Regions from separate parts of the Pantoea sp. X-Soil-OKNW-556 genome, predicted to be linked through region 3. Evidence: predicted binding sites of a transcription regulator. Region 3 holds the regulator's gene; each other region holds the start of a gene.

Region 1 (3,298 bases), 1.4 Mb from region 3:
ATGCGTCAAGGAGTACTGGCGGTGTTGCAGATTTCCTGTGCTGTCCGGACGCAGACTGATCGCCAGATACTGACCAGGCAAGAAATCTGCCACTGCCTCGCCATCGACGGGGGCCAGTTCGAAACTTTTAATCACGCTGCTTTGCTGCTGAATGGCGCGGATGCGGAAATCACGCGCGCCACGCCAGCCGCCGATTTTCGCCTCTGACGTGCGATAAAGGGTTTCTTCACGCTGGATAAACACCTCAGCCAATACCCCATAGGCTTTACCCCAGGCCTGTAAGACTTCCTCGCCGGGGTTCAGCAGTTCCTGAATGGTCGCCAGCAGATTCTCACCCACGATAGCGTACTGCTCCGGCTGAATATTCAGGCTGACATGTTTCTGGGCGATTTTTTCGACCGCGGGCAACAACACCGCAAGGTTCTCCAGATTGGCGCCGTAAGCGCAGATGGCATTGAACAGCGCTTCACGCTGATTACCGCTGCGCTGGTTGTTCATGTTGAACACGTCTTTGAGTTCCGGGTGCTGCGTCAGCATTCGCTGATAGAAATGGCCGGTGAGCTGGGGGCCTAATTGGGCAATGGCGGGCAGGGTCGATTTAACGGTAGCGATGGTTTGCGCGTCGAGCATGGTGAATCCTCATGGCAATTTATAAGATGCATTTTAAATGCATCTTATAATCCAGGCGCAGGGGTTGTAAATCCCCCTGATCGTTGCGGGATCTTTCGCCTGCTCTGGAATCCGCCTCGCAAACCTGAAATTTTTTCCGCTTCATGCTGAGGAAATATCGTGATTCACAGGGTTGCAAAAATGCGTAAAAAACCCGTTCCAGCGCCTTGCCAATCGTTTGCGTAAAAAGAAAGGATTGCGGCTACCGTCACCTGCCAAAACGGTTTACACTGTTGGCCTTCGCCCCTTAGCGGGGCTTAAACTGCCGTTAAAAAAGTTAGCTGAGTCAGGAGATGCGGATGTTAAAGCGTGATATGAACATTGCCGATTATGATGCCGAGTTGTGGCAGGCGATGGAGCAAGAGAAAGTGCGTCAGGAAGAGCACATTGAACTGATTGCTTCTGAAAACTACACCAGCCCACGCGTTATGCAGGCGCAAGGTTCACAGCTCACCAATAAATACGCGGAAGGGTATCCGGGCAAACGCTACTACGGCGGATGTGAATACGTAGATATCGTTGAACAGCTGGCTATCGATCGCGCCAAAGCGCTGTTTGGCGCAGATTACGCTAACGTACAGCCGCACTCCGGTTCTCAAGCTAACTTTGCGGTGTACACCGCGTTGCTGCAACCGGGCGATACCATTCTGGGTATGAACCTGGCGCACGGTGGTCACCTGACTCACGGTTCTCCGGTTAACCTGTCCGGTAAACTGTATAACGTGGTGCCATACGGCATCGATGAAACCGGTAAAATCGACTACAACGAACTGGCTGAACTGGCGAAAACCCATAAGCCGAAAATGATCGTTGGCGGTTTCTCGGCATACTCTGGCGTGGTTGACTGGGCAAAAATGCGTGAAATCGCCGACAGCGTGGACGCCTGGCTGTTCGTGGACATGGCTCACGTTGCTGGCCTGATCGCTGCTGACGTCTATCCGAACCCGGTTCCGCATGCACACATCGTAACCTCAACTACCCATAAAACCCTGGCGGGTCCGCGTGGCGGCCTGATCCTGGCGAAAAACGGTGACGAAGAGCTGTACAAAAAACTGAACTCCGCGGTGTTCCCGGGTGGTCAGGGTGGCCCGCTGATGCACGTTATCGCCGGTAAAGCGGTTGCGTTCAAAGAAGCGATGGAGCCTGAGTTCAAAACTTACCAGCAGCAAGTAGCCAAAAACGCCAAAGCGATGGTGGAAGTGCTGCTGGAGCGCGGTTACAACATCGTTTCTGGTGGCACCTACAACCACCTGTTCCTGATTGACCTGGTGAGCAAAAACCTGACCGGTAAAGAAGCGGATGCCGCGCTTGGCCGTGCCAACATCACCGTCAACAAAAACAGCGTGCCGAACGATCCGAAAAGCCCGTTTGTGACCTCTGGTATCCGTATCGGTACCCCAGCGGTAACCCGTCGTGGCTTTAAAGAAGCGGAAGTGCGTGAACTGGCTGGCTGGATTGCTGACGTGCTGGACAACATCAACGACGAAGCCACCATCGAACGTACCAAACAGAAAGTGCTGGATATCTGCGCACGTCTGCCGGTTTATGCCTGATAAGGCCTGAGTTCGAAGCGATAGAAAGGATGGCGTTAAGCCATCCTTTTTTTTATGCCTTGTGAATGACATCAGTGGTCGCGGCGCGATTTATCGCGCAGGTTAACATCACAGAAGACAGCGCGATAAATCTCGCCGCTACAAATGAATACAACTACGCTGGCTTCCATCGACTGTGAACTTTCTTATGCCCCGGATTCAACCGGTGCCAGATGGCAGGCCACGCGCTGCCCCTCCGCTTTGGTCGCCAGCACGGGGCGTTCTATGCGACAGCGTTCAGTAACATAAGGACAGCGGGTATGAAAGCGACAGCCCGATGGTGGGGAAAGTGGGCTGGGTAGTTCACCCATCAGACTAACGTTTTTACCGCGATTGCAGGGATCCATGCTCGGTGCGGCACGCAGCAGGGCCTGGGTGTAAGGATGCAACGGCGTATTGAAAAGCGTTTCCGTATCGGCGACTTCCACCACCTCACCGAGATACATCACCGCCACCCGGTGAGAAATATGCCTGACCAGCCGCAGATCATGGGCGACGAATAACACCGTCAGATTGAGTTTTTGCTGCAAATCCAGCAGCAGGTTAACCACCTGCGCCTGCACCGAAACATCCAGCGCCGACACCAGCTCATCGGCGATCAACACCTGCGGCTCCACAGCCAGCGCGCGGCTGATACCAATGCGTTGACGTTGCCCACCGGAAAATTCATGTGGCAGTTTGTCGATAGCGTCGAGCGGAAGACGAACCAGCGTCATCAATTCACGAATGCGGGCGGGAATCTGCTCTTTGGGACACATGTTGTGTACCGACAGCGCCTCGGTCAGTACCTGCCCTACAGTCATGCGCGGGTTCAGCGAACTGTAGGGATCCTGAAAAATCATCTGCACCTGACGGTTAAAACTACGCCGCGCTTTGCCGCGCAGCGTGGCGATGTCTTTACCATTGAAGTAGATTTTACCTTCATTGGTTTGCAGCAGTCCGACCATTGTTCTTGCCAGCGTTGACTTGCCGCAGCCCGACTCACCCACCACGCCGAGCGTTTCTCCTGGCAGCAGATCCAGCCGGACACCGTTTAG
Region 2 (3,298 bases), 840 kb from region 3:
CCTGACGTCACCCAATCGTCGCGGCATTACGCTGGTGAATATCGGCGTGGGGCCATCCAATGCCAAAACCATCTGCGACCATCTGGCGGTGGTGCGTCCCCATGCGTGGTTGATGATTGGTCACTGCGGCGGCCTGCGAGAAAGCCAGACCATTGGCGATTATGTGCTGGCCCACGCCTATCTGCGTGACGATCATGTGCTGGACAGCGTATTGCCGCCGGATATCCCGATCCCCAGCATTGCCGAAGTACAGCGCGCGTTGTACGACGCCACCAAAGCGGTGAGCGGCATGCCGGGTGAAGAGGTCAAACAACGCCTGCGTACCGGCACCGTGGTGACCACCGATGACCGTAACTGGGAGCTGCGTTACTCCGCTTCGGCGTTGCGCTTTAACCTGAGTCGCGCTGTGGCGGTGGATATGGAGAGCGCGACAATCGCGGCGCAAGGGTACCGCTTCCGTGTGCCGTATGGCACTTTGTTGTGCGTTTCAGATAAGCCGCTACACGGGGAGATCAAGCTGCCAGGCCAGGCGAATCGCTTCTATGAAGGGGCGATTTCGGAGCATTTGCAGATTGGGATTTGTGCGGTGGAGTTGCTGCGGGCGGAGGGTGATAAATTGCATTCGCGCAAATTACGCACGTTTAATGAACCGCCGTTCAGGTAGGACCCGGTGCGGTTGGTGACCCTCACCCCGGCCCTCTGGGCAGGTGCGGTCTGTGACCCTCACCCCGGCCCTCTCCCATAAGGGAGAGGGAGATGTGCCATATGCTCGATCTGTTCCCTCTCCCGCTTGCGGGAGAGGGCGCTAGCTCAATCTGTTCCCTCTCCCGCTTGCGGGAGAGGGTTAGGGTGAGGGACCAGGGTGAGGTTAATTACGCACTCAACCAACCCAGCTTAATCACAAACAGGATCGACATAATAATCAGCGCCGCATTCACCTCTTTGGTACGGCCACTCAGCAGCTTCACCACCGTCCAGGTAATAAACCCAAACGCGATACCGTTAGCAATCGAGTAAGTCAGCGGCATGGTCAGCGCAGTGACCGTCACCGGCGCAGCCGTGGTGATGTCTTTCCAGTCAATCTCCGCCAGGCCAGAAGCCATCAGCACCGCCACGAACAGCAGCGCAGGCGCAGTGGCGAATACCGGCACGCTACCCGCCAGCGGCGAGAAGAACAGGCTCAGCACGAACAGAATAGCCACGACAATCGCGGTCAGACCGGTACGGCCACCGGCGCTGACGCCCGCTGCCGATTCAACATAACTGGTGGTGGTTGAAGTCCCCAGCAGAGAACCAAACAGCGCAGCCGCACTGTCGGCGATCAGCGCACGGCCCATTTTCGGCACGTTGCCCTGCTCATCCGCCAGACCCGCACGCTTGGTCACACCCAGCAGCGTACCGGTGTTGTCGAACACGTCGACAAACAGGAAGGCGAAAATCACGCTCACCAGGCCCACGTTAAAGGCACCGGCGATGTCCAGTTGCATAAAGGTCGGAGCGATAGACGGCGGTGCAGAGAACACGCCGCCAAACGGCGTCAGGCCAATACCCATCGACAGGAAGGTGACGATCAGGATGCCGATCAGCACCGCACCGGTCACGCGACGCGCTTCCAGTACCACGATGATGACGAAGCCCAGCAGCGCCAGCAGCGGGCCAGGTTTGGTCAGATCGCCCAGGCCCACCAGGGTCGCCGGGTTATCCACCACGATACCCGCGCCTTCCAGCGCAATCAGCGCCAGGAACAGGCCGATACCGGCAGCAATCCCGGCACGCAACGGCAGCGGAATACTGGCGATAATCCATTCACGGATTTTGAACACCGACAACGCAAAGAAGATACAGGCTGACAGGAACACCGCACCCAGCGCGATTTGCCAGGTGTAGCCCATGTGCAGCACCACGGTGTAAGTAAAGAAGGCATTGAGGCCCATACCCGGCGCCAGCGCAATCGGGTAGTTCGCAATCAGGCCCATCAGCACGCAGCCGATTGCCGCCGCCAGACAGGTGGCCACGAAAACCGCGCCCTTATCCATACCGGTCGCACCCAAAATGCTTGGGTTAACAAACAGGATATAGGCCATAGCCAGGAAGGTGGTTATGCCCGCGATAACTTCGGTGCGGACCGTTGTGTTGTGCGCTTTTAGCTTGAATAGTTTTTCTAACATCATCATCTCTCGTGATGGGGAGACGTCACTGACGTGCGTTCTCTTGCCAATGGGGTGTGCATGCGCGTTATTGTTGCGGGAAAAGGCAGACGGCTGCATGCTCGGCCATCAATCCGCCTTGTTACTAAACTCCTTTCCCCCTGTCCTCATAGCAATTGCTATGCCATAACAGGACGCAATCGTTTACCTTCACGACTGTATCTTAGACTCAGACAATTCTGAACCAGAACGAGGCGCGATTATGGTGCATTGCACCATGTGCGCGCAATCGTTTTCCCATCCGTCAACCGGGTAGCGAAAAAAGATTGCGGTAACGCACGCTTTCAAACTCTGTCAGGCGATGCCGCTCACGTTTCTGTTGCCTGATTAAGCAGGCAAAAGTGGTCGGTATACACTCTCGTTAACCCTTCCATAACAAAAGAGGCCCGTAATGAAGCCCGCAATTCTGGTAGTGGATGACGATCGCGCGGTATGCGAACTGCTGCACGATGTATTGAGTGAACATGTTTTTACCGTATTCAGCTGCCATCAGGGAAAAGATGCGCTGACGTTGCTGGATAAACACCCGGAAATCTCGCTGGTGATGCTGGATATGATGCTGCCGGACACCAATGGTCTGCTGGTGCTACAGCAAATGCAGCGCCAACGGCCTGAGCTGCTGGTGATCATGCTAACGGGCATGGGATCAGAAGCGGATATGGTGGTGGGTCTGGAGATGGGCGCTGACGATTATATTGCCAAACCGTTTAATCCCCGCGTGGTTGTTGCGCGGGCGCGTGCAGCATTACGCCGTTGTGGTCGGCTGGCGCAACCCGTCAGCACCCAGGACGAGGGTTGGCAGTTTAACGGCTGGCGACTGGATGAAACGCGCTGCCAACTGTTTAACCCCCAGCGTGAGACGGTGACGTTAACTCAGGGTGAATATGCGTTGCTGCGCGCCCTGGTGTGTCATGCCCGTAAAGTACTGACGCGCGACCAGTTGCTGGAACTCACCCACAGCGAAACGCTGGATGTGTTCGACCGTACCATTGACGTGCTGATCATGCGGTTGCGCCGCAAGATTGAGATGAACCCGCATCAGCCGAGCCTGATCCGCACCATCCGTGGTCTGGGTTATGTTTTCTCTGCGG
Region 3 (3,298 bases):
ACTGGTGAAGGATTTCTACCGCCACTTTCCCGACATGGAGCTGATTATCAGTTATGAAGTGTTTAATGGTGTCTGGGATGCACTGGCCGATGGGCGGGTCGATGTAGCGATTGGGGCCACTCAGGCGATCCCGGTCGGTGGGCGTTTTGCCTTTCAGGATATGGGCGCGTTGAACTGGCGCTGCGTGGTCAGCCCCGATCATCCGTTGGCAAAAAGTACCTTGTTGGATGACGAGACGTTGCGGGCCTGGCCTTCTCTGGTGCTGGAAGACACTTCGCGGGCGTTGCCGCGGCGCATGACCTGGACGTTGGATAATCAACGCCGGCTGGTGGTGCCGGAATGGGAAACCGGCGTCGACTGCCTGCTGGCGGGACTTTGCGTGGGGATGGTGCCGGGCCATTTAGCCCGGCCATTACTGGATAGCGGAGCATTAACCGAGTTACCGTTACCCACGCCGTTCCCGGATAGCCCATGCTGCGTCAGTTGGTCGGAACAACGGAACTCGCCAGCTCTGGGTTGGTTGCTGAGTTATCTCGGCGATGCCGAAACGCTCAACTATGAATGGTTGAGCGAAACGGAAACCTAGCGGCGGTAGTCGCGGAACGGGCCGTCAGCGACTGAACGGCGTTCAATTAGCGTTGGCTGAACTTCAATGGTTTGCGGTTCTTCACGTTTGCTGGTGATACGATCCAGCAGCATTTCCAACGCTTTTTCACCTAACTGAGCTTTGGGTTGATGAACGGTGGTCAGCGCCGGCGTGAAATAACGTGCGTTGCGCACGTTGTCATAGCCGATCACTGAGATATCCTGCGGGACCCGCAGACCCATTTCATCCGCAGCACAGATCGCGCCCATCGCCATGATATCGCCACCGCAGAACACAGCAGTCGGGCGTTGCTTCTGATTGAGGATCTGCTGCATCGCCTGATAACCGGATTCCGGTTCAAAATCGCCCTGCACAATCCACTCGGGCCGCACGGTGATGCCTGCCTCATTTAGCGCCTGCATGAAACCGGCATGGCGGCCACCGCCGGTGTTGCGCTCCATTTGTCCGGGGATGGCACCAATGTCACGATGACCGCGTTCAATCAGGTAACGCCCGGCGAGATAGCCGCCCTGAAACGCATTGTCCTGCACCGTATCGGTAAAATCGCCACGCGATGCGCCCCAGTCCATCACCACCATCGGGATATTACGGTTCTCTTCCAGCATGGTCAGCAGGTCGTCAGGGTATTCTGAACACATCACCAACAGGCCATCGACACGCTTCTGCGCCATCATCGACAGATATGCGCGCTGTTTTTGCAGGTCGTTATGCGCATTGCCCAGGATCAGCGTGTAGCCGCGATCGAAACAGTGATTTTCCACCGCCTCGATAATCTCGGCAAAATAGGGGGCTTCACTGGAGGTGGCCAGCAGCCCCAGCGTTTTGGTGTGGTTGACTTTCAGGCTGCGCGCCACGGCGCTGGGCGAGTAATGCAGCTCTTTGATCGCTTCCCATACGGCGTTACGCGTCTCTTCCGCGACAAAACGCGTTTTGTTGATGACATGCGAAACCGTGGTGGTGGAGACACCGGCGCGTTTCGCCACATCTTTAATTGTTGCCATGAAAATGGTACTCCCGGGCTTATCGCAACTAACTGATAAGTATATTGTTAAACGTTTGCGTCTGCTAATGGTTTTGCGCCCCGATTTTCGGGGCGAATGGCGAAGAAAAAGACATTAACACCTGGTCAATAACGCTTTAACTTGCCGCAAACACAGCGTGCGCAAAATCTGTTGCGCAACGAAAGGCGGCGATTCTAGCAAGCTGGCGCGGATAAGACGAGATTTTTGCCGGAGGCTGTGAGAAAATTACGATAACCCTTCATTTATTGTGACTAAGGAGTTGTGATGAGTACAGACCTGAAACTGGCGCTGTTTACCACTGTGGGCGCGCTACTAATGATTATCGTGTTCAGCTTCACCGCGATCCTTCATTAATAAAAAAGCCGGACCTGAAAATCAGGGTCCGGCTTGTTGTTTTATCGGGTATCGGGCGTTTTTTAGCGGATAGTTTTGGGGGTCATCATACGGCGTGCCCCGACGTAGTGTTTCAGCCAGTAATCCTCACCCAATGCACTGATTTGAATATCTTTACCGGTACGAGGCGACTGGATAAATTTGCCATTACCAAGATAAACACCGACATGATCGGCAGTGCCGCGATTATTGATGCGGAAGAACACCAAATCCCCTTTCTCCAGCATATCGCGCTTAATCGGTGCCGCATCCCGCAGGTGATACATTTCGTTGGCGGTGCGCGGGAATTTATATTTGACCAGGTCTTTGTAGGCGTACCACACCAGACCGCTGCAATCGAAACCGGTATGCGGTGAAGTGCCACCCCATTGGTATGGTTTACCAATCTGCCCCATCAGCTTGTTCATCGCGGTTTCGCGTGCTTTCTGATAGCGCTGACGGTGAGAATTGCTCATCTTGATGGTGGTCAAATCGCGGTCATCGTCCTGCTTCGCGCTTCTCTTCGCCAGACGTTGGTGACCATATTTTTTTGACGGTGATTTCAGCAGGGCTTTCTTGCTGCGGGTTTTATGCAGCGCCGTTTCCATTTTCGGCTGTTTTTTCAGCTTTAGCTTCTGAACACTGGTAGCAAGACGGGATTTTTTGGTGCTGGTTTTTACCGGACGTCGCTTGCGACGCTCATCTTCGCGCGCACTTTTTTTCTCAGCGTTATGCAAACTGGCATTGATGGGCGCATGCGGTGACGCAGAAGCCACATTAAAAAACAGTTGGGCGAAAGCCAGCATAAAAAGCGTAATGAGTAAACGCATAGTCCGGTACAGGTTAAGCAGTCTGAAGAAACAGCCCGCAGCTATGTTAGAAAAATCTGATCAACGATCAGCACCGAGATGATTCTAATCCAGTTTTTTTCTAAAAGGTAAGGCATTTTTCTATTAATGTGTTAGCAGAGTTGATATGGGGCAAAAATGAGCGATTTCAGCTGGTTAACCCAGCAGATATATTGCTAATTATTAATCGGTTCATGCTTAATCATGATATGAAAATGTTATTTATGGCACCGGAACTTAACAAACATGGCGATTGATGTGCCTGAACCGCAAAATCCCGTTTTAGTGCGGGGGTGAAATCGCTACAATAAACAAACACGAAGTGAGGAATTAAGGAAGGCAAAAATGAGTACTGTTGAGAAAATCCAGCGCCAGATCGCAGAAAACCCGATCCTGCTGTACATGAAAGGTTCGCCGAAACTGCCAAGCTGCGGTTTCTCTGCACAAGC
Region 4 (3,298 bases), 300 kb from region 3:
TTCCTGCAAACGCTCAACGCGGCGTCCGCTGGCGATCACTTTATGACCTGTAGCAATGAAGCGGCGGGTGATACTTTGACCAAAACCGGCCGTCGCACCGGTAACAAAAATAATCATCTCACTGTTCCTTAAACGATTGCGTGTCACAATTAATCTATTGATTCAAATTGGAAAAATCCACCTAAAATTCGAAAGAGGGCAAAACAAAACTGCCAGCAAGGTGTTAAGCATGGCGACCTGATCGCCGCTTAACGCCAAAATCCATGAACCTTAAACATCATAAACCATCTGTGCATTTTCATGGCCCATCTGGGTCACGTTGCATGTTGGACAGGTACATCCATCACGCATAAGTGTCACAGGGCTGATGTATGCGCTGTAAGGCGATACGTTACTCATTCTGAAATTGTTAAAATGTGGATAGCCAATATCTTTATCGAATTGAACAGCCGGAATATAATTAACATTGGGCGTCAAATGAGAATATCTATATTTAACATGAAGTTGTGCAATTGATATTTATCAAAATTATCGGCATAAAACAGATTTAAATTAAAGGCGTGTGATACGCGAATGTGACACGCTTTGCTTTCATATTATATGTGAGCTTTTCAGTACCAACCCTAATCACTGCTTCATGTTATTAACCCGCGCAAGCGGTTTTTTTTGGATGATATTCGATAAAGCCGTCGGGAAGCCTGATTGTTACAAATCTGCGTATTCAAGAATTTCTTCGCCCATGAGCGTGCAATCAAGGTCGGAATAGTAACTGAAACGCATTCTGTATTTGCCTTTGTAGATATAACCCCACGCTTCTAATACATCGAATTTTTGTGATGGATTCTGAGGATTACTCACTTTCTCCAGCGGAGTTACTTTGTTGTCTATAGAGATTCGGTCATCATTATCCCGATAAAAAGACAGGAGTTTTTTTGCATCTTTAAGAGCCGTATCTTTACACGTCATTGACGATTGTTGTCCGGCTGCGTATGAGCTGAAAGCCGAGAGCAGAAAAACTAAAGAGAAAACAAATTTAAATTTTAACATTGTCAAATACCCATCTCATTCTTGATCCGATCAAGTGCACGCTTCCTCTCAACAAGTCCGTTATAACCACCGTTAACGGCATAGGTTACTGCTTTGAAATCATCTCGGTCGGCAGGTATGTTTACGTGTCGCTTGTGCCAGAATTCACAGGCAGTCCTGACGGCTACATCAGGATTAGATGAAACCAGTCCAGGGTGATTAACCAAATCCTCATGGAGAATACGTCCATACTGATCGTAATTCTCGCGACCAGTGAGATGGAGCATACCTCTGCCGATGTATTTAGGACCATCACCCGGATATTTGTTACCGAGCGCCCGACCAACAGCGGTGTTGTATTCGTACTCCTTACCGCCGTTTCTGGCTCTTTCCGTCAGCGATGAAAAGTTTGCAGTTTCAACACAAGACTGTGCCAGAAAGTGTGCGAGTCGGAGGTCTGAGTCGATTTAGTAAAACGGTAACCATTGGTTGAGTGAGGGGACAAGAGCACTGACATTGTGCTGTTGAGAATTTAGAAGGCTTCTTTCATGAAGATAATGCTGAGCGATTTTCCATAAAAAAAACGGGTGTGATGCGGAACATTGAATGATTTCCTCCATTTAACTGAAACTTCCATCCATTCAAAAAAGCATTGAGCACATCAGTTCTGTAGATACTCATTGTAACGTGACTTTAAGAAATTTTAACAACTGACTTTGTCCAGAAATGTTTCCGTACCATCAGCACAAGCCCTTTGGCCATCCAAAGGCTTTGCTTAATTCCACCTGCACGATTTCAGCGCACAACCGCACCAATATGGCACAAATCATTGCCACGCAAAGGGTACAAAAAGCCCGTCTCACCGGCGGTTGTTAAATCGCAACCGATTGCGAAGCATGGCAACCGTTTGCGCATTCGGTTGCCTGGGCATGCTGCCATAGAAATCCCTTATAACAACCTAATATATTGAATATAAACATAAAAATAAGTTATTTGTGTTGGCATGGTGTTTGCAAAACTCCTTAAAGGCCATCACCTGCCATAACAAAGATAACGCAAGGAACTACTTTATGCCTTTTGCATCCGAAACCACGCTGCGCGCCAGTTTTTTTGATTTTACCGGCGTGGCACAACAACCCGATACCATTGCTGATCAGGCGCGCTACCTCGAAGATGGTGTATTGACGCTGCACGACGGAAAAGTTGTCAGCCTGGAGAGCTGGGAAAGCGCACAGTCGCGCATCAACCCTGCCACGCTGATCGACCTGCGCGGCAAACTGATCGTACCGGGATTTATCGATACCCACATTCACTATCCGCAAACCGAGATGATAGGGGCGTTTGGTGAGCAACTGCTGGAATGGCTGAACCAATACACTTTCCCGGTCGAGAGCCAGTACCACTGTCCCGATCATGCGGCACAGATGTCAGCGTTCTTTCTGCATCAGCTGCTGGCGAACGGTACCACCACCGCGCTGGTATTTGGTACCGTGCATCCGCAGTCGGTGGAAGCATTGTTTAGCGCCGCAGAGCAGCTCAATATGCGTCTGATTGCCGGTAAGGTGATGATGGATCGCAACGCACCGGCTTATCTGACCGAAACCCCGCAGGCAAGCTACCTGCAAACCCGCGCCTTGATTGAACGCTGGCATAATCGTGGCCGTCTGAGTTATGCGCTGACGCCACGCTTTGCCCCGACATCGTCGCCACAGCTGTTGGAAAAAGTCCGTCAGCTACGGGCAGAGTTCCCCGACACCTGGTTGCACACCCATCTGAGCGAAAATCCGCAGGAAATCGCCTGGGTCAAAGAACTGTTCCCGGAGCATGACGGCTATCTCGATGTGTATCACCAGCATCAGCTCACCGGCAAACGCAGCGTGTTTGCCCACTGTCTGCATCTGGATGACCATGAATGGCAGTGCCTGCACGATACCGATTCATCAATTGCTTTCTGTCCGACCTCCAACCTGTTTCTCGGCAGCGGGTTATTTAACATCAAACGCTGCTGGCAGCAGGGCGTACGGATGGGGATCGGCACTGACGTCGGTGCTGGCACCACCTTTAACATATTGCAAACCCTTGGTGAGGCTTACAAAGTCGGCCAGCTTCAGCACTATAAACTCAGCGCCTGCGAAGCCTTTTATCATGCCACGCTCGGCGGAGCGCATGCGCTGGATCTCGATCATGCCATCGGTAACTTCAATCCGGGTAAAGAGGCGGATTTCGTGGTGCTCGACCCCGCTGTTTCAGCGTTGCAGCAATTGCGTTACGC

Evidence for each region. The regulator PurR, encoded in region 3, represses purine synthesis genes. The targets are predictions, from matches to a motif close to CANGCAAACGTTTGCNTG.
Region 1: the regulator PurR is predicted to act here: its motif matches at 837-854, upstream of glyA (serine hydroxymethyltransferase).
Region 2: the regulator PurR is predicted to act here: its motif matches at 2,341-2,358, upstream of AC6I8T_RS13070 (NCS2 family permease).
Region 4: the regulator PurR is predicted to act here: its motif matches at 1,923-1,940, upstream of guaD (guanine deaminase).

What each region holds. Positions count from the first base shown of each region.
Region 1 covers NZ_AP035990.1:3,347,923-3,351,220, reverse strand. Annotated here, with positions in the region: gene hmpA (NO-inducible flavohemoprotein) at 1-630, opposite strand, end outside; gene glyA (serine hydroxymethyltransferase) at 969-2,222, shown strand; gene AC6I8T_RS15645 (ABC transporter ATP-binding protein) at 2,408-3,298, opposite strand, start outside.
Region 2 covers NZ_AP035990.1:2,763,661-2,766,958, forward strand. Annotated here, with positions in the region: gene AC6I8T_RS13065 (AMP nucleosidase) at 1-664, shown strand, start outside; gene AC6I8T_RS13070 (NCS2 family permease) at 873-2,171, opposite strand; gene AC6I8T_RS13075 (response regulator) at 2,599-3,298, shown strand, end outside; gene AC6I8T_RS13080 (carbohydrate kinase family protein) at 3,282-3,298, opposite strand, start outside.
Region 3 covers NZ_AP035990.1:1,919,977-1,923,274, forward strand. Annotated here, with positions in the region: gene punR (DNA-binding transcriptional activator PunR) at 1-586, shown strand, start outside; gene purR (HTH-type transcriptional repressor PurR) at 583-1,608, opposite strand; gene cydH (cytochrome bd-I oxidase subunit CydH) at 1,894-1,983, shown strand; gene AC6I8T_RS08915 (C40 family peptidase) at 2,046-2,831, opposite strand; gene AC6I8T_RS08920 (Grx4 family monothiol glutaredoxin) at 3,195-3,298, shown strand, end outside.
Region 4 covers NZ_AP035990.1:2,221,746-2,225,043, reverse strand. Annotated here, with positions in the region: gene ydfG (bifunctional NADP-dependent 3-hydroxy acid dehydrogenase/3-hydroxypropionate dehydrogenase YdfG) at 1-117, opposite strand, end outside; gene AC6I8T_RS10320 (hypothetical protein) at 706-1,047, opposite strand; gene AC6I8T_RS10315 (glycoside hydrolase family 19 protein) at 1,050-1,463, opposite strand; gene guaD (guanine deaminase) at 2,097-3,298, shown strand, end outside.